4 regions of the Streptomyces sp. NPDC029044 genome follow, and region 1 is predicted to be linked to each of the others. Evidence: riboswitches for the same ligand, from Rfam matches in the RefSeq annotation. Region 1 holds a riboswitch; each other region holds the start of a gene.

Region 1 (7,641 bases):
ACCCGGTGCCGAGGACGGCGGTGGCCGCCACGGCCGTGAGCGCGGCCGGCGTCTGCGCCCGCAACCCGCCCCGTGCCCGCTGGGCGAGGCCCGCGGCCGCCACCAGCCAGGCCGCGCAGGCCAGGGCGAGGGCGATGCGGGAGAGGACCGCGTACCCCGCCGAGTCGAGACCGACCGACACGACGCCGGTCGCCAGCGCGTACGTCGACCACCAGGTGGCAAACGGGGAGGGACCCGACATAGCGCCGATGCTAGAGAGCGCCGCACGCGTTACGGGAGGGGCACGCGCGCGTGCCCCTCGAAAGGCGTGACGAGACCTCTCAGGCCGGCCGCACCACGCTGTGGATGGCCGACTCGCCGTCGTAGTAGACCGACTCCTCGCGCACGTACGTGCCGGGCTTCGGGGCGTGGATCATCATGCCGTTGCCGATGTAGATCCCGACGTGGGTGACGTCGTCGTAGAAGAAGACCAGGTCACCGGGCTGGGCCTGGGAGAGCGGGACCGTGGTGCCGGCGTTCACCTGGTCGTAGGTGGTGCGCGGCAGGGTGACGCCCGCGGCCTTCCAGGCGGCCTGGGTGAGGCCGGAGCAGTCGTAGGAGCCGGGGCCGACGGCGCCCCACACGTACGGCTTGCCGATCTGCGCGCGGGCGAAGGCGAGCGCCTTGTCGGCCTTGGTGGCGTACGAGGAGTCGGCCGGGGCCGTCGAGGAGGACGAGCCGGAGTCCGCCGAAGCCGACGACGAGGAGCCGCTGTCCTGCTGCTGGGCGGCCTCCTCCCGTGCCTGCTGCTGGGCGGCCTGCTGCCGGGCCAGCTCGTCGGCCTTGCGGGCCGCCTCCTCCTGCTTCTCCTTCTCGATCGCCGCGAGCCGGGCCTTCTCCTCGGCGGTCAGCTTCGACATCAGCCGGCGCGCGTCGGCGAGCTTGCGCTGGACGGTCGCCTTGGCGGTCTTCAGGTCGCCCTGCGACTCGGTGAGCGCCTCCAGGCTCTCGGTGGCCTCCTGGCGCTTCTCCATCGTCTCGGACTGCTGTGCGATGTAGTCGTCGACCGCGACCTTCTGGCGGCCCGTCATCCGGTCCATCAGCTGGGTCTGGTCGAAGTAGTCCTGCGGGGTGTCCGCCAGCAGGAACGTCGCCGTGTCCGGGGCGGCGGCACCGGTTCGGTACTGGGCGGAGGCGAAGGACCCCAGCTCCTCGCGCGCCTCGTTGAGCTTCTGGGTGCGCTTCGCGACGTCGTCGACGAGGGCGTCGGCGCGTTTGCGCTGCTTCGCCGTCTTCTCCTTGGCCGCGTTGTACTTCTCGGTCGCCGACCCCGCCTGGCGGTAGAGGTCGTCGACCTTCTTCTCGACTTCTTCCAGGCTGGGCTTGTCGTCGGCCTCGGGGGCGGCATTGGCCGACTGGGACAGCAGGGCGACGGAGGTGAGGGCCGCCGTTGCGAGGGCGGGGGTCCGTATGCCTGCCACGCGCGTACCCGTAGGACGCGACTTGCGGTGCGACGCCAAGGGAGGCGACTCCTTCCACGTTCCGCCTACCGGGTTAGCTGTCGGGTTCGGGCGGGTGGTTCGGAAGGTTTGCCCTACGGCCTTCTCCGCACAGGGAGTCGGGCCGATTCACCCCAGGTTCACGGTTGGGTCCCCGGCTCCGGCTGCCGCTGCGGCACACCGGACTCGGCGGAGGCCGCGCGGCCCGGCGACGTTCGCCGGTGGGGGTCATGCGGCCTGGTCGCACGGTAGCCAACTCGTGTGGCCCCTGTGAAGGTTGATGGGTGATATGCCCGATACATTTTCGTGACCTCGGTCATGAACGTTGCCGAGTGTGAACGGCCGAGGGGGACTGGTCCTGTTTCATCCATGATTGCGGGGGGTGTAGCAGGTCGTGATCATGCGGTCATGGAGGGCGACAATGCGCCGCCGGCCGGCTGGCGGGGGCCCGGGCGCCCGGCGATGTTCTCAGGGCGGCGGCGGGCTGTCAGTGGGGCGCCCTAGACTCGGAGAGCGATGAGCAGCCTCTTTGACGACAGCTTCCTGGCGAACCTCCAGGCCCAGCGGGGCCCCGCGGACGAGCCCCCGCCGCCGCCCGAGGACGATCACGTTCCGGAGCCGATCCCGGACGATCTGTTCGGCGGGAAGTTCGACGCGCCCCCGGACCGGGACGCCTACTACCGGGACGGCGCGCCCCGCCCGGTCGTGGACACCGCCGCGCTGCTGGAGGGGCTCAACGACAACCAGCGCGCCGCCGTCGTCCACTCCGGCTCCCCGCTGCTCATCGTGGCCGGCGCCGGCTCCGGCAAGACCCGCGTGCTCACGCACCGCATCGCCCACCTGCTCGCCGAGCGCGGCGTGCACCCGGGCCAGATCCTCGCGATCACCTTCACCAACAAGGCCGCGGGCGAGATGAAGGAGCGCGTCGAGCAGCTCGTCGGCCCGCGCGCCAACGCCATGTGGGTGATGACGTTCCACAGCGCGTGCGTGCGGATCCTCCGCCGCGAGAGCAAGAAGCTCGGCTTCACATCGAGCTTCTCGATCTACGACGCCGCCGACTCCAAGCGCCTGATGGCCCTGGTCTGCCGAGACCTGGACCTGGACCCCAAGCGCTTCCCGCCGAAGTCCTTCAGCGCCAAGATCAGCAACCTGAAGAACGAGCTGATCGACGAGGAGGACTTCGCCGCCCAGGCCACCGACGGTTTCGAGAAGACCCTCGCCCAGGCCTACGCCATGTACCAGTCGCGGCTGCGCGAGGCGAACGCCCTCGACTTCGACGACCTGATCATGACGACGGTCAACCTGCTGCGTGCCTTCCCGGACGTCGCCGAGCACTACCGCCGCCGCTTCCGGCACGTGCTGGTCGACGAGTACCAGGACACCAACCACGCCCAGTACGCCCTCGTCCGGGAGCTGGTCGGCACCTCCGAGCACCCCGTCGACGTACCGCCCGAGGCCGAGGTCCCGCCCGCCGAGCTGTGCGTCGTGGGCGACGCCGACCAGTCGATCTACGCCTTCCGCGGCGCGACGATCCGCAACATCCTCCAGTTCGAGGAGGACTACCCGGACGCCACGACGATCCTGCTGGAGCAGAACTACCGCTCCACGCAGACGATCCTCAGCGCCGCCAACGCGGTCATCGAGCGCAACGAGTCCCGCCGTCCCAAGAACCTGTGGACCAACGCCGGCTCCGGCGCCCGGATCACCGGCTACGTCGCCGACACCGAGCACGACGAGGCGCAGTTCGTCGCCGACGAGATAGACCGCCTCACGGACGCCGGCGAGGCCAAGGCCGGCGACGTCGCCGTCTTCTACCGCACCAACGCCCAGTCCCGCGTGTTCGAAGAGGTCTTCATCCGCGTCGGCCTGCCCTACAAGGTCGTCGGCGGCGTCCGCTTCTACGAGCGCAAGGAGGTCCGGGACGTCCTGGCCTACCTGCGCGTGCTCGCCAACCCCGAGGACTCGGTGCCGCTGCGCCGGATCCTCAACGTCCCCAAGCGGGGCATCGGCGACCGCGCCGAGGCGATGATCGACGCCCTGTCCCAGCGGGAGAAGATCAGCTTCCCGCAGGCGCTCAAGCGCGTCGACGAGGCGTACGGCATGGCCGCGCGCTCCACCAACGCCGTCAAGCGGTTCAACACGCTGATGGAGGATCTGCGCACCATCGTCGAGTCCGGCGCCGGACCGGCCACGGTTCTGGAGGCCGTGCTGGAGCGCACCGGATACCTCGCCGAGCTCCAGGCCTCCACCGACCCGCAGGACGAGACCCGGATCGAGAACCTCCAGGAACTGGCCGCCGTCGCCATGGAGTTCGAGCAGGAGCGCGGCGAGGACGAACAGACCACGCTGTCGGACTTCCTGGAGCAGGTCGCGCTGGTCGCCGACTCCGACCAGATCCCCGACGAGGAGGACGGCGACGGCGTCATCACCCTGATGACCCTGCACACGGCCAAGGGCCTGGAATTCCCGGTCGTCTTCCTGACCGGCATGGAGGACGGCGTCTTCCCGCACATGCGCGCCCTCGGGCAGACCAAGGAGCTGGAGGAGGAGCGGCGCCTGGCCTACGTCGGCATCACCCGTGCGCGGGAGCGGCTGTACCTGACGCGGTCCACCCTGCGCAGTGCCTGGGGCCAGCCCTCGTACAACCCGCCCTCCCGGTTCCTGGAGGAGATCCCGCCGACCCACGTGGAGTGGAAGCGGACGGGAGCGACCGCGCCCGCGTCCTCCGGGCCGGTCTCGGCGGTGGCGGCCTCGCTGTCGTCGTCCCGCTCGCGCTCTTCGGCGTCGGGCGCCTCCGGTTTCGCCACGCGGCGCACCTCGGAGAAGCCCGTGGTGTCCCTGGCGGTCGGGGACCGCGTCACCCACGACCAGTTCGGGCTCGGGACCGTCGTCGCGGTCAAGGGCACGGGCGGCAACGCCGAGGCGACGATCGACTTCGGGGACACCAAGCCGAAGCGGCTGCTGCTGCGGTACGCGCCGGTGGAGAAGCTGTAGTCCGGTGAGGTGAGCCCCGCCGGCCGGACCGGCGGGGCAGGCGGGACGTTACGTCGGGTCGACGCCGTGGCTGCGCAGCCACGGGAGCGGGTCGATCGCCGAGCCGCCGGCCGGGCGCACCTCGAAGTGCAGGTGAGGGCCGGTGGAGTTGCCGGAGTTGCCCGAGCGGGCGATCGGATCGCCCGCCTTCACGGTCGTACCCGAGGGGACCGTGTAGGTGGAGAGGTGGCAGTACCACGTCTCCGTGCCGTCCTTGGCGGTCACGATCATCATGTTGCCGTACGCGCTGTTCCACTGGGTGCGCACGGTGCCGTCGGTCGCGGCCATCACGGTCGTGCCGTACGAGACGGGGAAGTCGATACCGGTGTGCAGGGACATCCAGTTGATGCCGGACTGGCCGTAGTAGGCGCTGAGTCCGTGCCGCGCGACCGGCAGGGCGAACTTGGGGCGCAGCCGCTCCTTGCGGGCCGCTTCCTCCGCCGCGCGCTTCCTCTCGGCCGCCTGCTGGGCCTTGAGGTCGATGCGCTCCTGCGTGCGGCTGGCCCGGTCGGCGAAGTCGTCGGCGCCGGCGGAGAGGCTCTGGAGCTGGGTGTCCAGCTTGTTGTTGGCCGCGGCCGGCTTGACCGGCTGCGCGTCCGCCGCGGTCGTCCGCGCCTCCGCGGCACTGTCGTCGGCGAAACCGCCGACGGAGGCGGCGGCGATGCCGGCGACACCCATCACGCAGGCCGAGGGCACCGCGATGGTCATCAGCGCCGAGCGCTTGGGCGGTGTGCGGCGGCGCGAACGGGAAGCGGCGCGCGAGGCCGCACGCCCCGACGGGGCGGGGGCGACGTCCTCCTGGCCGTCCAGGAGCGGGGCGACGACGGGCAGTTCACCGGTGGCGGCCGGTTCGTCGCCCTCCACGGCGGCGTCGTGGAAGCCCGCTTCGGTTGATGCGTCGTAGGCGACCTGCTCGAACGTCGAGGTCTCGTGCTGGTCGAAGGTTTCGCCGGGGTGCTCGTACGCGTCGGGCTCCGGTGCGGCGGTGCCGTCGGAGTTCCACTGCGTGGCGTCGTAGGCGCCCGTGTCGAAGGTCTGCGTGCCCCACTCCCACTGCTGGGTGCGGTCCGCGGGGTTGCCGGACTGGTCCGGCTGGAGCCAGGCGCCGGATTCCCACTGCCCGGTGGCGTCGGGGGAGGGGGCCTGGGACGGGATGGCCGACATCGGCTGCTGCTCGGCCGTCCAGGAGGTCGTGTCGTAGACGCCGGTGTCGTAGGCGGCGTGGTGCTGGGCCGCGTAGGCGTCGTAGTGCACGTTCTCGTGCGTGCCGGTGGGCCAGTGGCCGGTGTCGTAACTGCCCGTGTCCTGGCCGCTGCCCGGCATGTCGCCGAAGAGGGGGTCGGTCGCGAAGCTCGCGGTGGTGTGCCCGGTGGCGTCGAAACCAGCGCCGTGGGTACCGGTGGGATCAAAACCGGTGGCGGCATAGTCGCCGTACGTGGTGAAGTCGCCGTACTGGGCTTCCTGGGTGCCGTACGACGCGTAGTGCGCGGAGGCGGCGTCGGAAGCCGGAGCCGGGGTCATGGTCCCCGACGGGTGACGGTCGTTCACCAACTTCTCTTTCGCCTCGACAACAGGGGCTGCCAGAGCAGTGCGGCGACTGTACCCGGCGGTACGCGGGCACGACAATCTTCGGCAGGTTTCGCGCGCGCAGGAAACGGGCATTCGGCCGTGTTTTGGCGGACGACGGGCACGGGTTTGGCCCTGTGTTCGAAGTTTGTTCGAGGTTGATCGGTGCTTCGGCGCTGAGTGATCGCTGTATGACGATTCTCAGGCGACCGTCAGACCGCCGGTGTGTTCGGTGGACGGTTCACCCGCGTGTGCCGTGTCCAGAACCTGTCGTATGCCGTTGGCGACGGCGGGGTGCACGGGCAGGGCGAGATGTCCGATGCCGGTCACGCGCACGTTCTGCGCCGTCAGATCGGGATGGTCGATGCACGCCGTCTCCAGCGGGTCCATCACGTGGTCCAGGTCGCTCCAGTAGCTGACGAAGTGCGTACGGCAGTCAGGGGCGGGCAGCGCGAGCTCGTCGAGCACCGGTGAGCCGGGGCGCATCTGGCGCACGATGGGGTGCGCGTCGGCGAAGGGCGCCACCCGGGTTCCCGAGTGCGGCGTGCCGAGCGTGACCAGGGTCCGCACGCGCGTGTCGCCGCCGAGCCGCTGCACGTAATAGCGCGCTATCAGTCCGCCGAGGCTGTGCCCGACGACGTCGACCCGGTCGGCCCCCGTGCGCTCGCAGAGCTCCTCGATGTGCCGGCCGAGCCGTTCGGCGGCGACCCGTATGTCACAGGTCAGCGGTGAGTAGTTGAGCGACTCGATCTGCTGCCTGCCGTGCTGGGCGAGGCTGCGGCGCAGCAGGACGAAGACCGAGCGGTTGTCGATGAATCCGTGCAGCAGCAGGACCGGCGGCTTGGCCTCCGTGGGCAGTTGGGCTGCGCCGTCTTCCGGCAGTGCCGGGACGGGGGCGCGGCGCTCCTGGGTGATGCCGGACGGGTAGAGGAGGAGGTGCCCCGCCAGGATCGCGATCTCCAGGGCGGTGGCCTTCAGCAGGGCCAGGGAGAGTCCCGCCAGTCTGCCCGGCAGCAGACGCTCGCAGAACGGAAGAAAGGGCAGAGCCGCCCTGGTGACCTTCATGGCCGACCTCCTGTCGGCACGCGGGAGGACGCCTCCGCCCCCCGTGTGCCCTCGTGGAAAGCAGCTGCGAAGACGGCCGGCGATGACCGCGAGAGCGGCGTGAGCCGCGTGAGCTGCGGGGGCAGAGCGCGGCGTGTGGCGTGTGTGACGCCGGTGGTGCGACGGAGGTCCCCGATCGGTGGGGTGACGAGGCTCCCCGCTGGTGCGCCGTGTCTGCCCTGCGTGCTGTACGTGCGGTGCTTGCCCTGCGTGCTTTCGCCGAAGTGCCGTGCTGTCGCGGCCCGTGGTGGACGGTGCGGTCGTACGGCGACCTCGGTGCGGCTCCCCTTGCGCTTGTCCCATCGTGTGATTTCCCCCTCGGTATCCACCGCGAAACTGCCGGTTGCGGGATGCTGGAGATAACGTTCGTTCACTTGCCCGGCCGGTTCGGGGCGGGGTGTCCGTGCGGTGCGGCGTGTACGGCTTGCCCGATGTGTGCGGTACTTGTCGGTACGGATGG
Region 2 (7,641 bases), on a different contig from region 1:
TCAGGAACCGCTGGCAGCGGACGCCGCCGGTTGCGCGGCCCTTGCGCGGGTACTGGTCGAACGGGGTCAGCTTGGCCGTCGTCTGGACGGAGTCGTCCAGCGTGCCCCGCGAGCCCGCGACGGTGAAGACCACGGCGTCCACCGCCGGGTCCACCGCGGTGAAGGAGATGACCTTCGCTCCCTCGGCGAGCTTGATGCCCGCCACGCCCCCGGCCGGGCGGCCCTGCGCGCGGACCTGGGACGCCTGGAAGCGCAGCAGCTGCGCGTCGTCGGTGACGAAGACCAGGTCCTCCTCGCCGGTGCGCAGCTCGACCGCGCCGACGATCCGGTCACCCTCCTTGAGGGTGATCACCTCCAGCTCGTCCTTGTTGGCCGGATAGTCCGGCACCACGCGCTTGACGACGCCCTGTGCCGTGCCGAGGGCCAGGCCCGGCGACGACTCGTCGAGCGTGGTCAGGCAGACCACCGTCTCGTCGTCCTCCAGGGAGACGAACTCCGCCAGCGGCGCGCCCCCCGCGAGGTTCGGGACCGTCAGCGACTCCGGCAGCTGGGGCAGGTCGATCACGTTCAGCCGCAGCAGCCTGCCCGCCGAGGTGACCACGCCCACCTCACCGCGGGCGGTGGCCGGCACCGCCGAGACGATCACGTCGTGCTTCACGCGCTGGGCACCGGCGTCCTCGGCGAACGGCTCGCCGTTCGCCGTACGGGCCAGCAGGCCCGTCGAGGACAGCAGCACCCGGCACGGGTCGTCGGCGACCTGGAGCGGCACCGCGGAGACCGGGGCACCGCCCGACTCCAGCAGGACCGTACGCCGGTCGGTGCCGAACTTCTTGGCGACCGTGGCCAGTTCGGAGGAGACCAGTTTGCGCAGCTCCGCGTCCGAGTCGAGGATCCGGGTCAGCTCCTCGATCTCCGCGTTGAGCCGGTCCTTCTCGGACTCCAGCTCGATGCGGTCGAACTTGGTCAGACGGCGCAGCGGCGTGTCGAGGATGTACTGCGTCTGCACCTCGCTCAGCGAGAACTGCTCCATCAGGCGCTGCTTGGCCTGCGCGGAGTTCTCGCTGGAGCGGATCAGGCGGATGACCTCGTCGATGTCCAGCAGGGCCGTCAGCAGGCCCTCGACGAGGTGCAGCCGGTCGCGCTTCTTGCCGCGGCGGAACTCCGAGCGTCGCCGGACGACGTTGAAGCGGTGGTCGAGGTAGACCTCGAGGAGCTCCTTGAGACCCAGGGTGAGCGGCTGGCCGTCGACCAGGGCCACGTTGTTGATGCCGAAGGACTCCTCCATCGGCGTCAGCTTGTAGAGCTGCTCCAGGACCGCCTCCGGCACGAAGCCGTTCTTGATCTCGATGACCAGGCGCAGCCCGTGCTCGCGGTCGGTCAGGTCCTTGACGTCGGCGATGCCCTGGAGCTTCTTCGAACCGACCAGGTCCTTGATCTTGGCGATGACCTTCTCGGGGCCGACCGTGAAGGGCAGCTCCGTGACCACGAGGCCCTTGCGTCGGGTCGTCACGGGCTCCACCGACACCGTCGCCCGGATCTTGAACGTGCCGCGGCCGGACTCGTAGGCGTCCCGGATGCCCGACAGGCCGACGATGCGCCCGCCGGTGGGCAGGTCGGGGCCCGGAACGTGCTTCATCAGGGCGTCGAGATCGGCGTTCGGGTGCCTGATCAGGTGGCGGGCGGCGGCGATGACCTCGCGCAGGTTGTGCGGCGCCATGTTCGTCGCCATGCCGACCGCGATGCCCGAGGCGCCGTTGACCAGGAGGTTCGGGAAGGCGGCGGGCAGGGCCACCGGTTCCTGCTCCTGGCCGTCGTAGTTGGGGTTGAAGTCGACGGTGTCCTCGTCGATCGACTCTGTCATCAGGCTCGTCGCCTCGGCCATCCGGCACTCGGTGTACCGCATGGCCGCCGGCGGGTCGTCGTTGCCCAGCGAGCCGAAGTTGCCGTGGCCGTCGACCAGCGGGACTCGCATCGAGAAGGGCTGGGCCATGCGCACGAGGGCGTCGTAGATCGACGCGTCGCCGTGCGGGTGCAGCTTGCCCATCACCTCGCCCACGACACGGGCGCACTTGACGTACCCGCGCTCGGGGCGCAGGCCCATCTCGCTCATCTGGTACACGATGCGGCGGTGCACGGGCTTGAGTCCGTCGCGCGCGTCCGGCAGAGCGCGGGAGTAGATGACCGAGTACGCGTACTCGAGGAAGGAGCCCTGCATCTCGTCGACGACGTCGATGTCGAGGATCCGCTCCTCGTACGAGTCGTCGGGCGGCGTCTTCGTGCTGCGGCGGGCCATCGCTGCCGGCTCCTCCTGTTACTGGTCGCTCGCCTACGGGGCTTTCCTGCCGGTGAGGAGACGCCGACCGTGCCCGGCCCTTCGGGCCCTGCGCGCGCTCGCCCACTCGTCACCGGCCGCCCCTGCGGCTCGCTCATGCTGCTGCGATCCGGATCTGACGCCGACCATTGTGGACCGCCGCACTGACAAGCGGGACCAGGACCCGGTCTCCGGCGCCCGCCGGGCCGTCCGGAGCCCGGCGGGAACGGTCGCCCGTGCTCGCTCTCGGCGTACGCCGCCCGGGAACTCCACCAGGGCTTCGCACGCTTGCATACAGTGGCAGGACCGGCAGGAATCGGCGGTTGTGAAGACCGCTCCGCGATCGAAGGGACGTACATGCCCATGGGTCACACGGCCACAGCGCAGGCAGGCTCCGGGGGCCTGACAGCGACCGAGCACCGCCTGGCCAACGGCCTGCGCGTGGTGCTCTCCGAGGACCACCTGACCCCGGTCGCGGCGGTGTGCCTCTGGTACGACGTCGGCTCGCGCCACGAAGTCAAGGGGCGCACCGGTCTGGCTCACCTTTTCGAGCACCTGATGTTCCAGGGTTCCGCCCAGGTCAAGGGCAACGGCCACTTCGAGCTCGTCCAGGGCGCGGGCGGCTCGCTGAACGGCACGACCAGCTTCGAGCGGACCAACTACTTCGAGACCATGCCCGCCCACGAGCTGGAGCTCGCCCTCTGGCTGGAGGCCGACCGCATGGGCTCGCTGCTGACCGCCCTCGACGACGAGTCGATGGAGAACCAGCGGGACGTCGTCAAGAACGAGCGCCGCCAGCGCTACGACAACGTCCCGTACGGCACCGCCTTCGAGAAGCTGACCGCGCTCGCCTACCCGGAGGGCCACCCCTACCACCACACCCCGATCGGCTCCATGGCCGACCTGGACGCGGCGACCCTGGAGGACGCGCGCGCGTTCTTCCGCACCTACTACGCGCCGAACAACGCCGTGCTCTCCGTGGTCGGCGACATCGACCCGGAGCAGACCCTCGCCTGGGTCGAGAAGTACTTCGGCTCCATCCCCGGCCACGACGGCAAGCCCGCCCCGCGCGACGGCTCGCTGCCGGAGACCATCGGCGGGCAGCTGCGCGAGGTCGTCGAGGAGGAGGTCCCGGCGCGCGCCCTGATGGCCGCCTACCGGCTGCCGCACGACGGCACGCGCGCGTGCGACGCGGCCGACCTGGCCCTCACCGTCCTCGGCGGCGGCGAGTCCTCCCGCCTCTACAACCGGCTGGTGCGGCGCGACCGTACGGCCGTGGCGGCCGGCTTCGGCCTGCTGCGGCTCGCCGGTGCGCCCTCCCTGGGCTGGCTGGACGTGAAGACATCCGGTGACGTGGAGGTCCCGGTCATCGAGACCGCCATCGACGAAGAGCTCGCCCGGTTCGCCGAGGAGGGCCCCACGGCCGAGGAGATGGAGCGCGCCCAGGCCCAGCTGGAGCGCGAATGGCTGGACCGGCTCGGCACGGTCGCCGGCCGCGCCGACGAACTGTGCCGGTACGCCGTGCTGTTCGGCGACCCGCAGCTCGCCCTGACCGCCGTCCAGCGTGTGCTGGAGATCACGGCGCAGGAGGTCCAGGAGGTCGCCAAGGCCCGCCTGCGGCCCGACAACCGCGCGGTGCTCGTCTACGAGCCGACCGCCCCCGAAGCCCCCGCCGACCAGGACGAGAACGAGGAGGCGGCCCGGTGACCGAGCTCGCCACGATGGACTTCCACCCCCGGCCGCAGTCGGGCGACGCCAAGCCCTGGGCCTTCCCCGCCCCCGAGCGCGGCACGCTCGACAACGGCCTGACGGTGCTGCGCTGCCACCGCCCCGGCCAGCAGGTCGTCGCCGTGGAGGTGCTGCTCGACGCCCCCCTGGACGCCGAACCCGCCGGCCTGGACGGTGTGGCCACGATCATGGCCCGGGCCTTCTCCGAGGGCACCGACAAGCACTCCGCCGAGGAGTTCGCCGCCGAGCTGGAACGCGCGGGCGCCACCCTCGACGCGCACGCCGACCACCCCGGCGTCCGGCTCAGCCTGGAGGTGCCGGCCTCCCGGCTCGCCAAGGGGCTGAACCTGATCGCCGACGCGCTGAGGGCGCCCGCGTTCGCCGACAGCGAGGTCGAGCGGCTGGTCACCAACCGCCTCGACGAGATCCCGCACGAACTGGCCAACCCCTCCCGCCGCGCCGCCAAGGAGCTCTCCAAGGAGCTGTTCCCCTCGGACGCGCGCATGTCGCGGCCCCGGCAGGGCACCGAGGAGACGGTCGCCGCGATCGACTCCGCGGCCGTCCGCGGCTTCTACGAGAAGCACGTCCGCCCCGCCACGGCCACCGCCGTGGTCGTCGGCGACCTCACCGGCATCGACCTCGACGCCCTGCTCGGGGACACCCTGGGGGCCTGGACGGGCTCCTCGGCCGAGCCGCGCCCGGTGTCGCCGGTGACCGCCGACGACACCGGCCGGGTCGTCATCGTGGACCGCCCCGGCGCCGTCCAGACGCAGTTGCTGATCGGCCGGGTCGGCCCGGACCGGCACGACCGCGTGTGGCCCGCGCAGGTGCTCGGCACGTACTGCCTCGGCGGCACCCTCACCTCACGCCTGGACCGCGTCCTGCGTGAGGAGAAGGGCTACACCTACGGCGTACGGGCGTTCGGCCAGGTCCTCAGGTCCGCCCCGGACGGCACGGGCGCCGCGATGCTCGCCATCAGCGGCTCCGTCGACACGCCCAACACCGGCCCCGCCCTGGAGGACCTCTGGACGGTGCTGCGCGCCCTCGCTGCCGGAGGGCTGACCGACGCCGAGCGGGACGTCGCCGTGCAGAACCTGGTGGGTGTGGCTCCGCTGAAGTACGAGACGGCCGCGGCGGTCGCGAGCACGCTGGCCGACCAGGTCGAGCAGCACCTGCCCGACGACTACCAGGCCGCGCTGTACCGCCGGCTCGCCGCGACCGGAACGGTGGAGGCCACCGCGGCGGCCGTGAGCGCCTTCCCGGTGGACCGCCTGGTGACCGTCCTCGTCGGCGACGCGGCGCAGATCAAGGCGCCTGTCGAGGCCCTGGGCATCGGCGAAGTCACCGTGGTCGCGGCCGAGTAGCGGCACGCGCGCAGGGGCCCTGGTTGTCTTTCGAGGCACCAGGGCTCCTTTATGCCCGAATTGGTACGGAGGTTGCCTGTCTGCCCTGTGGGATGCGCTACAAACACCGGGATTCGTTTGGGAATTGAAAGTGGCGCCGCTTAGCGTCGTCCGGGCTGTTCGTCAGGCAGTGCGCCGCACCCGCGGCACCGGACAGTCATCGCCGAGTCCCCGTACGGCGCGAGCCAGGGGAGCCGGGGACCCACCGCAGTCCCTGGGGTGAATCGGGCGCCCGCGCGAGTCGCGAGGGAGTCCGTAGGAGACCTTCCTGCTCCGAACCCGTCAGCTAACCCGGTAGGCGAGAGGGAAGGAAAGGACCAGCCACTACATGGCGTTCACTCGCGCCACCGGGAAGCACCGTCGTCCCAGCAGGATCCAGCGCGGCACCGCCCGGGCGGCGGGCGTCGCGGCCCTCGCCACCACCGGCGTGATCGGCACCGTGGCGGCCCCTGCGGCCTTCGCCGCCGAGCCCAGCCCCGAGCAGACCGGCCTCACCCCGGTCGTCACCATGGGCGACACCGTGGCCCAGCAGATCGACGCCCAGGCGATCGCGCAGCAGCAGGCCGCCGACGAGGCCGCCGCCAAGCAGAAGGCCGAGGAGGCCGCGCGCAAGCGGGCCGCCGAGCTGGCCGAGAGGGCCAAGGAAGCCGCCGAGAAGGCCCGCGAGGCCAAGGAGCGCGCCGCCCGCGAGGCCGAGCGCAAGCGCCTCAACGCCTACGTGGCCCCGATCTCCGGCTCGTACGTCTCCACCAGCTACAAGGCCAGCAGCGGCCTGTGGTCCTCCGGCAGCCACACCGGTGTCGACTTCCACGCCGCCAGCGGCACCTCCGTCCACGCGGTCGGCGCGGGCACCGTCGTCGAGGCCGGCTGGGGCGGCTCGTACGGCAACCAGGTCGTGATCAAGATGAACGACGGGACGTACACCCAGTACGGCCACCTGTCCTCGACCGGCGTCTCGGTGGGCCAGCGGGTCACCCCCGGCCAGCAGATCGGCCTGTCCGGCGCGACCGGCAACGTCACCGGCCCGCACCTGCACTTCGAGGCCCGTACGAGCCAGGAGTACGGCTCGGACATCGACCCGGTCGCCTACCTCCGCTCGCACGGCGTGAACGTCTGACCGGAACCTCCGCGCTGTTCCCGAAGCCCCGGCTCCCCGAGCCGGGGCTTTCGGCGTTTACAGCGGCGGCTTGTCCAAAAAATATCCCTGGATTCCCGATGGCCGTCGGAAATTCCGGCTCATTGCAATAGAGTCACGGAACGGACGCCACTCGCTGGCGTTTCACGGGGATTAAGGGGAGGTCGGTCATGCGTATTCCCGCGCACTCGGTGTGCACGGCCATCCGGGACGACATCGTCGCGGGCGTCCACGCACGCGGCAGCCGGCTCACCGAGGAACTCCTCGCGCGCCGCTACGGCGTCTCGCGGGTACCCGTCCGGGAGGCGCTGCGCACCCTGGAGGCCGAGGGCTTCGTGGTGACCCGGCGGCACGCGGGCGCGTGCGTGGCCGAACCCACCGAGCAGGAGGCGGGCGACCTGCTGGAGATGCGCATGCTCCTGGAGCCGCTCGGTGCGGCCCGCGCGGCCCAGCGCCGCACCGAGGCGCATCTGAAAGTCCTGCGCGGCTTGGTCCGGCTGGGCCAGGAGCGGGCCCGCCGCGGCAACAGCGACGACCTGCGCTCCCTCGGCGGCTGGTTCCACGAAACGCTCGCCCAGGCCTCCGGCAGCCCCGCACTGACCTCGATGCTCACCCAGCTCCGCCACAAGATCGCGTGGATGTACGCCGTGGACGCGCCGGCCAGCCCGGTGGAGTCCTGGACGGAGCACGGCGCGATCGTGGACGCGGTGGCGCGCGGGGACGGCGAGCGCGCGCGGGCGGTCACGGCGCTGCACGCCGAGCGCGCGACGGGCGCGCACCGCCTGCGCTTCGGCTCCGGCAGGGAGTCCGCCGACCGTGTGAGGAACTCGCAACATCCCGTAAACACGGCGAGCCTGCGGCATTAACACGGCGGCCGTATACAAAGAGCAGCCAATTCATGAAGGCCTATTTTCCGTGCCCGGAAACGGGGAATTCCAGAATGTCCCGCTCCTTGTCCGCCGGGAATGGCGAAGGGCCCGCCCCGGTGAATCAGGGCGGGCCCTTCGCTGTGCGCCGGAACGGCGCACGGGACATCAGACGGTCTCGGGCAGTTCCTCGAGACC
Region 3 (7,641 bases), on a different contig from region 1:
GACCGTCGAGCCGGACTGCTTCGGCTTCACGACCAGCTTGTAGGCGTCCCGGCCGGCGACCTGGGCGGTGCCGTCCACGGTCACGGACGTGGTGTCGTCGACCGCCTTCAGGGCCTCCTCGGCGAAGTCCCCGGGCGTGGCCGGCGGCTGCTGGTCCTTGCCGCGCTCGGGGCTGTCGGAGGTGCCGTGGTAGACCTCGTTGGACTTGCTGTCGTAGCCCCAGACGTCCTTGCCGTTGTGGATGACGCTGTACTCGGCGGCGTTCTCCAGCAGCGACAGCTTCTGCTTGTCCGGGCCGTCGACGGCGACGCGCAGGGTGTGCGTGCCGGAGGCCAGTTCGGTGAGCTTGGCCGTCGGGTCGGCGGAGGAGCCGTCCTCGCCCCCGCCCTTGCCCGCGGCGCCGGACAGCAGGCCCGACTCCAGGCCGCCGAGGTCCGGCAGGCCGAGGTCCGTGCTGATCTTCACCGTGCCGGACAGCTGCTGGACGTCCGACTTCGCGATCTTCTCGATGAGTTGCTGTGCGGTGATCTTCGGGAGGTCGGGGTCCCCGGAGTCGGCGAGCGCGGGCACCAGCCCGATCGTCGCGGCGGCCACCCCCACCACCGTGACCGGGACGATGTACCGCGCGGCTTTGCGCCGCCCGGAGCGCTGCTCGTCGACCTCTCCGGCGGTCGTGCTGTCGTCGGATGCGTACGGTGCCATGTGTGCCCTACCTCCGTGGTCGGCGGCGGCTGTCCGTGTCGTCCACGCACTCGTCCCTGAGCCGCCATTCTCACCCGAACAGGTGAGGAGTGGTGTTCTTCCGTGGTGACCATCTGACCAAATCGGCCAGGGAGATACGTCAGACCCCGGACTCAACTCCGTGTACTGCTGGGGTATGACACGGAAGGGCGGCTTCTCCCCCTACCCGTAGGGGTCGGGCGGGGGAGGCGGACTAGCCGGCCCGGTGCACCACCGCGTCGCACAGCTCCAGGAGCGCCGTCTTCGCGGTGCACTCCGGCAGGGGCGCGAGCGCCGAACGGGCGTCCTGGGCGTAGCGGACGGTGTCCCGCCGGGCCTGCTCCAGCGCCGGGTGGGCCCGCAGCAGACGCAGGGCCTCGGCGTGCCGGGCGTCGTCGGTGAGGTCGGAGTCGAGCAGCTCGCACAGGGCGATGTCCTCGGCGAGCCCGAGCCGGGCCGCCCGCTCGCGCAGCCGCAGCACCGGCAGCGTGGGGATGCCCTCGCGCAGGTCGGTGCCGGGGGTCTTGCCGGACTCGTGGGAGTCGGAGGCGATGTCCAGGACGTCGTCGGCGAGCTGGAAGGCCACGCCGAGCCGTTCGCCGTACTGGGTCAGGACGTCCACGACCGTGTCGTCGGCGCCGGACATCATCGCGCCGAACCGGCACGACACCGCGACCAGCGAGCCGGTCTTGCCACCCAGCACGTCCAGGTAGTGCTCGACGGGGTCCCGGCCGTCCTGCGGTCCTGCCGTCTCCAGGATCTGGCCGGTCACCAGGCGCTCGAACGCCTCGGCCTGCACCCGCACGGCCTCGGGGCCGAGGTCGGCCAGGATGTGCGAGGCGCGGGCGAAGAGGAAGTCGCCGGTGAGCACCGCGACGGAGTTGCCCCAGCGGGTGTTCGCGCTCGCGACGCCGCGGCGCACGGAGGCCTCGTCCATCACGTCGTCGTGGTACAGCGTGGCGAGGTGGGTCAGCTCCACGACGACGGCCGACGGCACGATCCCGGGCGCGTACCGGTCGCCGAACTGGGCGGAGAGCATCACCAGCAGCGGGCGGAACCGCTTGCCCCCGGCCCGCACCAGGTGCTGGGCGGCCTCCGTGATGAAGGGCACCTCACTCTTGGTGGCCTCGAGCAAGCCTTCCTCGACAGCCGCCAGTCCGGCCTGGACATCGGCTTCCAGAGCCTGGTCCCGCACGCTCAGCCCGAACGGCCCGACGTCGGTCACGAGGGGTCTCCTGTCTGCTGTGTCTGCCGGTGATTACGCGGATTGTCGATAGGTCGCTGCCCTCACTCCGGCCAGCGTATCCGGTCACGTTTCGATCACCGCCAGCACCCAGGGTTACAGGCCGGGCGGTATCCGATCACGACCGTTATGTTTTCGATCAACCTATAAGAACAGATATAAATCGACTTACCCATAGGTAGCGAACTATGCACGATTTGCCGTGATGAGTAGGCGAATTCCCCTTGGCGGGAATTGCCCCACAGCCTCGTGATCAGTGAGTTGAATCACTTGTTCCCCCTTTCCGCCCCACCTCGGCATCGACCCGTACCGCCTTTCCCGCAGAGCCAGTTGAGCCTTGGCTTCCGCAAAGGATCAAGCGGCCCAAACACCTCCGACCAAGGTCAACCGCGCGATATGTGACTGAGGTGCTTGTTCCCGACATGTGCTCTCGCATACGTTCCCGGCCTGTCCGGCGGACGCCCAATCCTGCCGCCGCCCGGACTCCCCACAGGAACCGACTCACTCACGCAGGGCAGGAGCGGGGGACCCAGGTAAGTCGCCGGTCCGCACAGCGGCACGGCTCGGGGTGAAGCCGCGCACGGCACACAGCGCCGTACGCGGCCGGGCACCTCCCGGCCCGAACCCGACAGCTCACCTCGCAGGCGCCGGAGAGGAATATCGCCATGGCCGGACGAGGCAAGCACCGTCGCCCCAGAACCAACCCGCTGACCCGAGGCTTCATCGCCGCCGGTACCGGCGGAGCAGCACTCACCCTGCCGCTCCTCGGTGCCACGTACGCGAGCGCCGCCGAGCCCCAGAGCGCACCCGCCGCCGCACAGTCCGTGCCGCAGGCGGCCCAGCCCGCCAAGTCCCTCACGTACACCGTGGTCAAGGGCGACTCGCTGGCCCGCATCGCGGACAAGTACGACGTCTCGGGCGGCTGGAAGCAGCTCTACAAGGACAACCGCGCCGCCGTCGGTGACGACCCGAAGCTGATCCACCCGGGTCTGAAGCTGACGGTGAAGACCACCAAGACGAGCGCCGCGAAGAAGACGGCGACCAAGTCGTCCGCCCCCGCCAAGCCGGCCGCGAAGCCCGCCGGCGGTGTCGCCCAGGCCACCCAGGCGTCCGCGAAGACCTACGCGAACAACCTCGACGGGTGGATCCGCGAGGCGCTGGACATCATGGCTCAGAAGGGGATCCCCGGGTCCTACGACGGCATCTACCGCAACGTCATGCGCGAGTCGTCCGGCAACCCCCTGGCGATCAACAACTGGGACTCCAACGCCGCCAAGGGCACCCCGTCGAAGGGTCTGCTCCAGACCATCGACCCGACCTTCCAGGCCTACCACGTCGACGGCACGTCGTGGGACCCGTACGACCCGGTCGCCAACATCACCGCGGCCTGCAACTACGCGGCCGACCGCTACGGTTCGATCGACAACGTCAACGGCCCGTACTGAGCCGGCTCGCCCAGCAGTCGTTCGAGGACGACGGCGATGCCGTCGTCCTCGTTCGACAGGGTGACCTCGTCGGCCACGGCCTTGAGTTCGGGATGGGCGTTGGCCATCGCCACCCCGTGAGCGGCCCAGTCGAACATCGGGATGTCGTTGGGCATGTCACCGAAGGCGATGGTGTCCGCCGGGCGCAGTCCCAGATGCTCGGCGGCCAGCGCCAGGCCCGTCGCCTTGGTGATCCCGCACGGCTGGAGTTCGACCGTGCCGGGCCCCGACATCGTCACCGTCGCCAGTGAGCCGACCACCGAGCGGGCCGTCGCCGCCAGTTCGTCGTCCGACAGATGGGGATGGCGGAGCAGCACCTTGCTGATGGGCTCGCCCCACAGCTCGTCGCGCCTCTCGACCCGCACGGCGGGCAGGGTCGGGTGCGGCATCAGATAGCCCGGCTCGATCAGCGTGAGCCCGTCGACCCCGTCCTGGTCGACCGCCGCGTACACCTGCCCCACCTCGGCCTCGATCTTGCCCAGGGCGGTCTCGGCCAGTTCCCGGTCCAGGGTGATGGACCACAGCAGCCGGTCCGTGCCCGCGTCGTACACCTGCGCGCCCTGCCCGCACACCGCGAGCCCCGTGGCACCGAGGTCGTCCAGGAGCGGCCGCACTCTGGGCGCCGGCCGGCCCGTCACCACGAGGTGCTGGGCACCGGCGTCCGCCACCCGCGCGAGCGCGGCGAGGGACCGGTCGGACAGGGTGTCGTCGCCGCGCAGCAGCGTCCCGTCCAGGTCGGTGGCGATGAGTGAATATGCGATGGGTGCGGCCATGATCAGAGAATACGGACAGCGCGCCCCTTCGTTTCATCGTACGACGGACGCCGATTGCCCGGTTGAAGGCCTCTGCACCGGTTGGCAACAACATGCTCCGCTACCTACCCGTGAGGCCGCATCGAGCGGTACCTTCCAAGTGTCCAGGGGGGACTTGATCGGGGGGTCGGGTTGAGCAGTGGGCGCATTCGCGTGGCCGTGCCCGGGGAGCTCGGCGAAGGGGAGAGGGAACGCTGGCGTGCGCTGCGCGCGGCTTCCGAGGCACCGCGCAACCCCTTCATGGAGCCGGAGTTCACCGAAGCCGTCGGCCGGGTCAGGCCGGGGGCCCGGGTGGCCGTGGTGTACGAGGGGCCGGAAGCGGCCGGGTTCCTGCCTTATGAGCGCGGCCCGTTGGGGCAGGGCCGGGCGATCGGGCTCGGTGTCTCGGACGCGCAGGGCGCGATCCTGCGGCCGGGCCTGGACCTGGAGACCGGCCGGCTGCTGAGGGCCTGCTCGGTGTCGAGCTTCGCCTTCGACAATCTGGAGGCCGAGCAGCGACTGTTCGTCCGGTACGCGGCCGAGGAGCACGCCACCTACGTCATCGACGTGGAGAAGGGCTACGAGACGTACGAGTCGGTGCTGCGCTCGCAGTCGCCGAAGTTCCTGAAGACCACCCTGGCCAAGGAGCGCAGGCTCGGCCGGCAGGGCGGCGAGCTGCGGTTCGTCTTCGACGAGCGCGAACCGGCCGCGCTGCGCACGCTCATGGAGTGGAAGTCCGCCCAGTACCGCAGGACCGGCCGCCGGGACCGGTTCGCCCAGGAGTGGATCACCCGGCTCGTCGGGCAGCTGGCCCGGACTCGCGCGCCGGAGTGCAGCGGCACGCTGTCGGTGCTCTACGCCGGTGAGCGGCCCGTCGCCGCGCACTTCGGGCTGCGTTCGTCCTCGGTGCTGGCCTGCTGGTTCCCGGCCTACGACCCGGAGTTCGCGAAGTTCTCGCCGGGTCTCGTGCTGCACCTGCGCATGGCCGAGGCGGCGGCCGCCGACGGCATCGGCATGCTCGACCTGGGGCGGGGCGCGGCCGAGTACAAGAACGCGCTGAGGACGGGCGAACTGCCCGTGTACGAGGGTGCGGTGACCCGGCCGGGGGCCGGCGCGGCACTGCACTGGCTGAGCCGCGAGCCCACGCGCCGCGCGCACAGCTTCGTCCGCAGCAGGCCGCGGCTCGCGTCGCTGGCCGCGCGGACGCTGAAGGGCGCGGCTCGGCTGCGCCGTACCTGACACACGAGGGGGGTGGGCGCATGGCCGGTTCGGCGCGTGCGCAGGAAGAGATCCGGCGGTTCCTTGACATCGGGGCGGTGCAGGTCGCCGAGCTGGACCTCGATGGTGACGAGGCGGTGCTCAGACCCGGCCCGGGGAGCCCGCCCGTGACGCACGGCGAGGTGTTCGTGCTGGTCAAGCGGGGTGGCCGGCCCGTGGGCACCCTGCTGGGGCGGGTTCCTGAGGGGGCGGATGCCAGGGCCGTGCTGGCGGAGCGGGCGCGGGTGGAGTGCGGGCCGGCCGTCTTCGGCGCACCCGGGGAGCCGCCGTTCACGAGTGTCGTCGTCGCCACCCGGGAGCGCGCCGGGCAGCTGGCCCGGGCGCTGGACTCGCTGCTGGCGCAGGACCATCCGCGGTTCGAGATCGTCGTCGTCGACAACGCGCCCGTCACGAGTGAGACGCGGGAGCTGATCGAGCGGAAGTACGCCGAGCGCGTGCGGTACGTCCGTGAGCCTGTTCCGGGGCTCGCGGGCGCGCACAACGCCGGGCTGGACGCCGTGCGCGGTGAGGTGGTCGCCTTCACCGACGACGACGTGGTCGCCGACCCGCGCTGGCTGACCGAGCTGAGCGCGCCCTTCGCCGCCGACGCCGGGCTCGGCTGCTGCACCGGGCTGATCCTGCCCGCGCGGCTGACCACCCCGGCGCAGGTCCTGCTGGAGAGCCACGGCGGTTTCGCGAAGGGCTTCACTCCAAGGACGTACGACCCCGCGTGCCCGCCGGGCGACGAGCCGCTGTTCCCGTTCACGGCCGGGCGGTTCGGTTCGGGCGCGAACATGGCGTTCCGGACGGCGGTGCTGCGTTCCGTCGGCGGTTTCGACCCGGCCACCGGCGCCGGGACGGCCGCCCGGGGCGGCGACGACCTCTACGGCTTCGTGCGCGTCCTGGCCCAGGGCCACCGGCTGCGCTACACGCCGTACGCCCTGGTCTGGCACCACCACCGGGAGACCTGGCGGGACCTGGAGACCCAGGCGTACGGCTACGGCGCCGGGCTCACGGCGTACCTCACCGCGGTGCTCGTGAACCGGCCCGCGCTGCTGCCGGCGTTCCTCGCGAGGCTGCCCCGCGGCCTCGCCCACGCCCGCACGCTGACGGCGGTACGCGAGACGGAGCCGGCGGACGGCACGGGCACGCCCGGCGATCACAACGTGCGGACCCACCCGTGGCCGCGGCGACTGTCGCGGTTGCAGCGCAGGGGGATGGTCTACGGGCCTGTCGGGTATGTACGGGCGCGGTACGCGCTGCGTGCGGCGGTGCGGGAGAAGACGGCTCAGCGGGCGAAGACCGCTCATGGGGTGAAGACCGCTCAGGGGGCGAGATGACCACGTCGGCACGGACCCGCGGTGAGGGGCCGATATCGCCCTCGGGCACCCCGGCCATCCCCGTATTCCTCTACCACGCCGTGATGGACGACCCGCCCGAGTGGATCGCCGAGTTCACGGTCACGCCACGGCAGTTCGCGGCACATCTCGATGTCGTCGTCGGCAGCGGGCGCACCCCCGTCACGATCAGCGCGATCGCCGATCATCTGGCCGGGCGGGCGCCGCTGCCGCCCCGGCCCGTGCTGCTCACCTTCGACGACGGGTTCGCCGATCTGCCCGGCCCCACCGCCGAGGCCCTGGCCGCACGCGCGCTGCCCGCCACCGCCTACCTCACCACCGGCGCCATCGCCCCGGGCGGCCGCAGTCTGCTGCCGCCCGCCCCGATGATGACCCTGGCCCGGGCGGCGGAGCTGGAACGTTCCGGCATGGAGATCGGCAGCCACACCGTCACGCACGCGCAGCTCGACACCCTGTCCGCCAAGGCCCTGGCGTACGAACTGCGCACCTCCAAGGCGGTCTTGGAGGACGCCCTCGGGCACGAGATCCGGCACCTCGCCTACCCGCACGGCTACAACAGCCCCCGGGTGCGGGCGATGTCGGCCCGGGCCGGTTACGAGACGGCGACCGCCGTGCGGCACGCGCTCAGCTCCGACCGTGACGAGCGGTACCGCATCGCCCGGCTCATCGTCCGGCGCACCCACACCGTCGCCGACGTCGAGGACTGGCTGGCGGGGGCGGGCGCACGGGTCGCGCCGTACCGCGACGGGCCGAAGACCATCGCGTGGCGCTGGTACCGGCGGGCCCGT
Region 4 (7,641 bases), on a different contig from region 1:
ACGGCGGCGACCTTCTTCGTGCGCATCGTCATGTCGCCGTTCGCGCACCCGCTGTTCACGGTCCTGTCGGGCATCGGTTTCGGCATCGCCGCGCTCTCGGCGGACCGCCGGCCGCTGCGCCGCGTCGTCTTCCCGCTCGGCGGCCTGCTGCTCGCGATGGGCATGCACGCGATGTGGAACGGCTCCTCGGCCTTCGGCGAGTACGGGTTCTTCGCCGTGTACGCGGCGTTCATGGTGCCCATCTTCGGGTTGCTGACGTGGCTGGTGATCTGGACCCGGCAGCGGGAGCTGAAGACCGTACGGGCGGAGCTGCCCGCCTACGCCGTGGCCGGCTGGCTGACCCCCGCCGAGCCGTACGCGCTGGGCTCGATGCGGGCCCGGCGGATCGCCCGCCAGTACGCCCGCCGTCACGTGGGGAAGGCGGCGGCGCGGGAGGTGGCGCGGTACGAGGCGTACGCGACGTCCCTGGCGTTCCTGCGACACCGCGCCCGGCGGGGGCGTGCCGGGCCCGACTTCGCCGTACGGGAGGGGGAACTGCTCGGCGAGCTGTGGCGGCGCCGGGAGGTGGCCCGACCCGCGCTGGACCACGCGGCGCGGATCACCGCCCCTCCGGTCCCGGTGACGGCCCCGCCCTGGCCGGTGTACGGGGTGTACGGGTACGGCCCGCAGCCGACGCCGTACCCCGCGTACAACCCGTACCGCTCCTAGACCTCTCGTCCGGACCAGACCGAGCCAGACCTTCTCAGCCCGATGCAGTCAGACCCGATGCAGTCAGACCCGATGCAGTCAGACCCGATTCAGGCCGAGGCCTGGGTGAGCCGTCCGACCTCGGTCTCCGAGAGAGTCAGCTCGCCGACGCCGGTCAGCGCGGGCAGCTGCTCCACCGTCCGCGCGGAGGCGATCGGCGCCGCCACGGTCGGCTGGGCGGCGAGCCAGGCCAAGGCCACCGTGGCCACGGGCACGCCGTGCGCCGCGGCGATCTCGTCGAGGGCGTCGAGCACCCGCCGCCCCCGCTCGGTCTCCAGATGCTTGGCGGCACCTCCCGCCCTGGCGCTCTCGACCGTCGCTCCGGGCCGGTACTTGCCCGTGAGGAAGCCGGACGCGAGCGCGAAGTACGGCACCGCGGCCAGGCCGGTCCGCTCGGCGAGGTCCTGGAGTTCGCCCTCGTAGGTGCCGCGGGAGACCAGGTTGTAGTGGGGCTGGAGCGCCACGTACCGGGCGAGCCCCTCGCGTTCGGAGAACTCCAGGGACGCCCGCAGCCGCTCGGCGGAGATGTTGGAGGCGGCGATGTGCCGCACCTTCCCGGCCTTCACAAGGGTGTCCAGCGCGCCGATGATCTCCTCGACGGGCACGTCGGGCTGGTCGAAGTGTGTGTAATACAGGTCGATGTAGTCGGTACCGAGGCGCCGCAGGGAGGCATCCGCGGCAGCCTTGATGGTGGCGGCGGACAGACCGCGGAACTCGGGGTGCTGGCTGACCTTGGTGGCGACGACGACGTCCGCCCGGTTGCCGCGGGACTTCAGCCAATGGCCGAGCACGGTCTCGGACTCACCGCCCCGGTTGCCCTCGACCCAGGCCGAGTAGGAGTCGGCGGTGTCGACGAAGTTGCCGCCGGCGGCGGTGTAGGCGTCGAGGACGGCGAACGACTGGTCCTCGTCGGCGGTCCAGCCGAAGACGTTGCCGCCGAGGGCGAGTGGGAACACCTCGAGGTCGGAAGGGCCGAGCTTACGCAGATGAGTCATGCTCCACGTCAACGCCGTTACCGGAGCGGCCCATTCCCCTACTCCGCCGTACACGCCGGAAAATCCGGCAGCCCTGACGTCGGGGGGTCGTCGTCAGGGCCGCCGGTGCTTCAACGGGTGGGTACGGCTTACGGGTTCAGTCCCTTGCCCCGCAGCCACGCCATCGGGTCGATGCCGCTCGCGGAGCCGCCGGAGTGGACCTCCAGGTGAAGGTGGGCACCGGTGACGTTGCCGGTGGCGCCCACACGGCCGATGACGTCGCCCGTGCTGACCTTCTGGCCGACGCTGACGCCGATGGAGGACTGGTGCGCGTACCAGATCTCGGTGCCGTCATCGAGGGTGAGGACGGTCTTGTAGCCGTACGAGCCGTTCCAGCCGGCCTCGGTGATGGTGCCGCTGTGGACGGCCTTGATCGGCGTGCCCGTGGGGGCGGCGAAGTCCAGGCCCGTGTGGTAGCCGGAGGACCAGTAGGCGCCGGCCTGGCCGAAGCTGGAGGTGATGGTGTACGAGGAGGTCGGCAGCGTGAACTGCTTGGCCAGGGCGGCGAGACGCTCGGCCTCGGCCTTCTTCCTGGCCTCCTCCTCCGCCTTCTCCTTGGCCGCGGCGGCCTTGGCCTTGGCTTCCCTCTCCGCCTTGGCGACCGCTTCCGCGGCTGCCTTCTCGGCGGCGGCCGCGGCGTCCTGGGCGGCCTTGGTCTCGATCTGGTCCTGCTGGTGCTCGACCTGGGCCATGATCCGGGCGCGCAGCGCCTCGCCCGCGCCGGCGCCGGAGGTGCTCTTGCCCTGCTCGGTGGCGGTCGTGGCGGTGCCGAGGCTGCTGAGCGGGGTGGCGGAACCTTCGGGGGTGTCGTCGTCCGAGATGAGGGAACCCACCGAGGGCAGGTCCGGGACGGAGATGGACACCGGGGGCTTGCCGGTCTGGGCGCTGGCCATGCCGCCGGCACCCACGGCGGCTATGACGCCGACACCCAGGACGGTGGAGCTGCGGGCGAGACCTCCGCCGCGCTGCTTGGTGACGCGATGCCGGCCACGGACGGGACGGATGGACTCCTCGGTGGGGTTCCACTCCTGGAACGGGCCCTCGTCGGTGCGCTGACCGCCGTAGCCGAAGGTGTCGGTCTCGCGCTTCGGCGCGAACGGGGCCGCGGGGGCAGGCCGGTTGGACGCCACGTGGGCGTACTCCTTTCCTTCCTTCTCGCCTACCGGGTTAGCTGACGGGTTCGGAGCAGGAAGGTCTCCTACGCGCGTATACCGGCCGTGCTTCCACGGTGGTATCCGCCCGATTCACCCCAAGTGGTGGTTCCCCGGTTCCCTTTCGGGATTCGGCGCGTGCGCACGGAGCCGCCTTCTGTGACGGCTGGGACGACCGCGCTGCGTTATCGAACGTTAATGGAGGCGCGAGGGGTATTCCAGCGATTCCGCTTGATCATTAACCTTTTTCACGCGGACTTACCTGCCATGACCGGAGTAAATCGGGCGAGTTGACCGCTTCGCAAGTGACTGACGAGTTTTGACGGTGCATCAGTTAACGCGCGCAGCGGGGTGGTTCGGTCACCGACCGTAATGAGGTGCGGGGAAATGCACCGAGGGCCGGAATCCTTTTGGATTCCGGCCCTCGGCCTTCAGTAGCGGGGACAGGATTTGAACCTGCGACCTCTGGGTTATGAGCCCAGCGAGCTACCGAGCTGCTCCACCCCGCGTCGTTGTGACACCAGTGTACGCCATCCGCGGGACCACTCGTGCACACCGCTCGGAGCGGCCCGTTCTCAGCCCGGCAGGTGGCGGTTCGGGGCCTTGGCCCGCTCCTCGTGCTCCGGGAGGACGACGACCTCCACTCCGCCGGCGGCCAGGAGGCCGCTGCCGTCCGCGGCCGTCACGAAGGTGTCGGGCTCGCGCCAGGCCGTGACGACCCGCCGTACGCCCGCGTCGAGGATCAGCCGGGCACAGGGGGCGGGGCGGGAGGCGCGGCGGGCGCAGGGCTCCAGGCTGCTGTACACCGTCGCGCCGGGCAGGCGCGGGTCGGCCGGGTCGAGCTTCGCCAGGGCCGCCTCCTCGGCGTGCACGACCGGGTCACCGGCCTCGCGGGAGTGACCGCGGGCCAGTTCCGTGCCGTCGGCGGCGACCACGACCGCGCCCACGCTGAACGCCGTGTCCGACGGCGGGCAGCGCTCGGCCAGGTCGCAGGCGAGGGCCAGCCAGTGGTGGTCGGCGGCGACGGGCAGGGCACCGGTGCCCGGGGCGGTCGGCTCGTAGCGCATCAGGACCACGTCCTCGATCCGCCGCGACTCCAGCAGCCGGAGCCGGCCGCCCTGGTAGCCGCCGGGACCGAAGAGGCGGGGTGCCCCGGGGTCGCCCACGAAGAGCGGGGCGAGGACGAGCTGGAGTTCGTCGGCGAGACCCTGGGTGAGGAGCTGGGTGTGGATCAGGCCGCCGCCCTCGACCATGAGCCGCCGCACGCCCCGGACGTCGTGCAGGTGCGTGAGCAGCCGCCGCCAGTCGAGGTCGGCGCCGAGCGGGACGACGTCGGCGGCCAGGCCCGACGCGCGGGCGCGTTCGGCGCCCCGGTCGGTCGTGTAGAGGAGCTTCTCGCCGCCGGTGTGCCAGAAGCGGGCGTCCGGGTCGAGGTCGCCGGAGCCGCTGACGGTGACCTTCAGGGGGTACTCCGGTTTCCCGGCGGCCCGGCGGGCGGCCCGGCGTTCGCCGGAGTTCACCAGGAGCCGCGGGTTGTCGGCGCGGATGGTGCCGGCGCCGATCAGGATGGCGTCGACACCGGCCCGGACCTCGTCGACCCGGTCGAAGTCGGCCGGGCTCGACAGGAGCAGGCGGTCGGGTCCGGTGTCGTCCAGGTAGCCGTCGAGGGAGACGGCGGCGGACAGCAGGACGTACGGGTGAGGCATCGACGCTCCGCGGCTGGTCGGGACGGCGGGACTGGACGGGGTCACCAAGGCGGACAGGGCCGCCAAGACGGGACAGGGTCACCAAGACGGGCTTGGTTCAAGTTTGAAACAAACCTACACTGGTGGCATGACGACTCGCTGGCTCACCCCCGAGGAGCAACGTGCCTGGCGCGCGTACGTCGCCGCCTCCCTGCTCCTGGAGGACGCGATCGACCGGCAGCTCCAGCAGGACGCCGGCATGCCGCACCTGTACTACTCCATCCTGTCCGTCCTGTCCGAGTCCCCGGAACGGAGGCTGCGCATGACCGATCTCGCCGAGCGGCTGAAGATCACGCGCAGCAGGCTGACGTACGCGGTGACGCGGCTGGAGAAGGACGGCCTGCTGCGGCGCGAGGCCTGCCGGTACGACAAGCGGGGCAGCATCGCCGCACTGACGGACGAGGGCTTCGCGGTGCTGGAGCGGGCGGCGCCCGGGCATGTCGACACCGTGCGGAGCTTCCTGTTCGACCGGCTCAGCGAGGAGCAGGTGGGGCAGCTGGAGGAGATCTCCGCGGCGATCGCGCAGGGCCTCCAGGAGGACGGCTCGCGCCCGGCGGCGGACGAGGTGCCGTGGCGGCGGAGGTCATCACCGGCCTGTTCGTGACGAGCGTCACAGGGGGCCGGATACCGATTGCTTGAAGTTTGAAGCACGAGTAGGGTTCCGGAAGTGGATCTGCTTCAAATCTGAAGCAGTACGGCTGTGCAGCCGAACAGGAAACGGAACCCGGAGGCCCCGCATGCCCGACACCCCCGCCGTCATCGCCACCCCGCGCTCCCGCGTCCGGGTCCCGCTGCGCTTCCACGACGGCTACGAGGCCGACGCCGAGCTCGTCACCTTCCACGGGCTGGCCGACGGCCAGGAGCACGTGGCCGTGGTCCTCGGCGAGCCCGGCCCGGTCCCGCTGGTGCGGCTGCACTCCGAGTGCCTGACCGGGGACGTGTTCGGCTCCGCCCGCTGCGACTGCGGACCCCAGCTGCGCGAGGCGGTCGAGGCCATCGCCGAGCGCGGTGGCGTGCTGCTGTACCTCCGCCAGGAGGGCCGTGGGATCGGCCTCTACAACAAGCTCGACGCGTACGCCCTCCAGGACGAGGGGCTCGACACGTACGAGGCGAACGCGGCACTGGGGCTGCCGGAGGACGCCCGCGACTACACGGCCGCGGCCCAGATGCTCCGCGCCCTGGGCATCGGCGAACTGGACCTGCTCTCCAACAACCCCGACAAGGCGGGCCAGTTGCGGGCCCTGGGCGTCGACGTCCGCGACCGGATCCCCACGGGCGTCTTCACGACCGCGCACAACGTCCGCTACCTGCGCGCGAAGGTCCTCCAGACCCAGCACACGCTGCCGCTGGCCGCGCTGACGGAGCTCAGCGCCGGCTGAGCCGCCCCCGGTCCGGCCGGGCGCCGAACCGGGCTGCTTGCCATGCGGTTCATCGGGTACAGCCTTTGGAAGAGGGCGACCTCATCCGTACCCGGAGCTTTATGGAAGTGACCGTTTCGTGACCGATCTCGGCGGCCCCGGCGACCACCGGGTGAGGAGACCGGGCGATGACCCGGAATCCGTCGCCTCGCAGATCACCGATGCCGTGGAGAGCCTGACGGCGCTGTGGTCGGCCGCCGCCCAAGAGGCGTCCCTGCGCCTGTCGCTGCACCAGTTGCGGGCGCTGCGCACCGTCCAGGCGGCGCCGGGGCTGAATCTGACGGCCCTGGCGGACGGCCTGGACATCGGCCTCCCCACGGCCAGCCGCCTCTGCGACCGCCTCGGAGCGGCCGGCCTGCTGGAACGCATCCCGCACCCCGACACCCGCCGCGAGGTGCAACTGTGGCTCACGCCACACGGACAGCACGTCCTGTGCGACGTCGCCGCCCGCCGCGCCCAGGCCCTGACGGCAGCGCTGTCGGCCATGCAACCGGCCGAACGGGCCGCGCTGAGCAGGGGATTGCGGGGCTTCCTGACGGCCCGGAACGCGCTGCCGCCCGATGCCGGCAGGCCGGAGAACCCCTGAGCGACAGAACGGGCCGCGCCGGCCATCCCCGGTCGGGACGGACGGGCCGCACGGGCCGGCCCGAGTGAGGTGCCGACCGAGACTTCAGGCTCCCGAGCCGTGACGGCTCACGCCGCCGGCGGTCAGGACCGCCACGCACGTGTCGTCCCGCGTCGGCCGGGCCGCGCTCCCCGCGTCGCGGAGCACCACCGCGGCCGCCACCGCCGGGTCACAGCCGGGCAGTACGCCGTCGTCGGGCGGCGTCCAGCGGCTCGGCAGGCCGTCGCTGTGGAGGACCAGCAGGCTGTCCGCACCCCAGGGCACCCGCTGCACCGGCACGGACGCCGGCGCCTGCGCGCCCACGATGCCCGGGTGGGACAGCAGCGGCTTCCACGCGCCGTCGGTCCGCAGCCGGGCGCCGATGTTGCCGATCCCGGCGAAGCTCAACTGCGCTTCCCGTATGTCGAGTTGCGCCACGGCGACGGCGGCGCCCCGGGAGGGGCGCAGGGTTCGGCCCAGACTCCGCAGGATCTCGACGGGTGGCAGCTCCGCCAGGCCGCGCAGCTCCTTCACCGCCGCGGTGGAGGCCTCGGCCGCCTTCGCCCCGTGCCCGAGCCCGTCGGCGAGCAGCAGGGTCAGCCGGTCCCCGCCGCGCACCCGGCCCCAGGCGTCCCCGGACTGCTCGGCCCGGCCGAGGGGGACGTTGACACCCCCGGTCCGCGGGCCCAGCGGGGGCGGCCCCTGGTTGCGAACGGCCGGCTCGTGGCCGATCCGCGCCATCACGACGGTGCCCCGGCCCGGTGCGCTGTGCAGATCGAAGTCGTTCGCTATGCGCCGGCACGTCCCGAGCCCGGCTCCCAGCGAAGCCGCGACGGTCGTGCTGTAGCCGTCGCGCATCGCCGCCGCGACGTCGGGGATGCCGGGTCCGTGGTCGAGCGCGACGAGTTGCACGGCCGCCCGCTGCCGGCCGTCGTCGTACGC

The links. Region 1 has a riboswitch for cyclic di-AMP ahead of AB0E85_RS06905 (NlpC/P60 family protein). Riboswitches for the same ligand answer to the same signal wherever they lie in the genome.
Region 2: linked by a shared signal. The riboswitch ahead of AB0E85_RS16080 (M23 family metallopeptidase) and the one ahead of AB0E85_RS06905 (NlpC/P60 family protein) in region 1 are both predicted to bind cyclic di-AMP.
Region 3: linked by a shared signal. The riboswitch ahead of AB0E85_RS11770 (transglycosylase SLT domain-containing protein) and the one ahead of AB0E85_RS06905 (NlpC/P60 family protein) in region 1 are both predicted to bind cyclic di-AMP.
Region 4: linked by a shared signal. The riboswitch ahead of AB0E85_RS03390 (M23 family metallopeptidase) and the one ahead of AB0E85_RS06905 (NlpC/P60 family protein) in region 1 are both predicted to bind cyclic di-AMP.

What each region holds. Positions count from the first base shown of each region.
Region 1 is NZ_JBEZWN010000005.1:130,120-137,760, forward strand. Features, by position in the region: gene AB0E85_RS06900 (hypothetical protein) at 1-241, opposite strand, end outside; gene AB0E85_RS06905 (NlpC/P60 family protein) at 321-1,499, opposite strand; cyclic di-AMP (ydaO/yuaA leader) riboswitch at 1,507-1,680, opposite strand; gene pcrA (DNA helicase PcrA) at 1,995-4,472, shown strand; gene AB0E85_RS06915 (M23 family metallopeptidase) at 4,521-6,173, opposite strand; gene AB0E85_RS06920 (alpha/beta fold hydrolase) at 6,279-7,142, opposite strand.
Region 2 is NZ_JBEZWN010000016.1:41,552-49,192, forward strand. Features, by position in the region: gene AB0E85_RS16065 (DNA topoisomerase IV subunit A) at 1-2,293, opposite strand, end outside; gene AB0E85_RS16070 (pitrilysin family protein) at 2,675-4,018, shown strand; gene AB0E85_RS16075 (pitrilysin family protein) at 4,015-5,403, shown strand; cyclic di-AMP (ydaO/yuaA leader) riboswitch at 5,594-5,758, shown strand; gene AB0E85_RS16080 (M23 family metallopeptidase) at 5,771-6,559, shown strand; gene AB0E85_RS16085 (GntR family transcriptional regulator) at 6,748-7,443, shown strand; gene AB0E85_RS16090 (HPr family phosphocarrier protein) at 7,612-7,641, opposite strand, start outside.
Region 3 is NZ_JBEZWN010000010.1:46,977-54,617, forward strand. Features, by position in the region: gene AB0E85_RS11760 (DUF2092 domain-containing protein) at 1-702, opposite strand, end outside; gene AB0E85_RS11765 (polyprenyl synthetase family protein) at 935-1,945, opposite strand; cyclic di-AMP (ydaO/yuaA leader) riboswitch at 2,448-2,623, shown strand; gene AB0E85_RS11770 (transglycosylase SLT domain-containing protein) at 2,629-3,408, shown strand; gene AB0E85_RS11775 (HAD family hydrolase) at 3,372-4,220, opposite strand; gene AB0E85_RS11780 (GNAT family N-acetyltransferase) at 4,413-5,477, shown strand; gene AB0E85_RS11785 (glycosyltransferase) at 5,498-6,835, shown strand; gene AB0E85_RS11790 (polysaccharide deacetylase family protein) at 6,919-7,641, shown strand, end outside.
Region 4 is NZ_JBEZWN010000003.1:1,696-9,336, forward strand. Features, by position in the region: gene AB0E85_RS03380 (PrsW family glutamic-type intramembrane protease) at 1-708, shown strand, start outside; gene AB0E85_RS03385 (aldo/keto reductase) at 798-1,742, opposite strand; gene AB0E85_RS03390 (M23 family metallopeptidase) at 1,871-2,911, opposite strand; cyclic di-AMP (ydaO/yuaA leader) riboswitch at 2,923-3,079, opposite strand; tRNA gene AB0E85_RS03395 (tRNA-Met) at 3,368-3,441, opposite strand; gene AB0E85_RS03400 (dihydrofolate reductase family protein) at 3,508-4,638, opposite strand; gene AB0E85_RS03405 (MarR family transcriptional regulator) at 4,766-5,281, shown strand; gene ribA (GTP cyclohydrolase II) at 5,415-6,056, shown strand; gene AB0E85_RS03415 (MarR family transcriptional regulator) at 6,175-6,681, shown strand; gene AB0E85_RS03420 (ATP-binding SpoIIE family protein phosphatase) at 6,766-7,641, opposite strand, start outside.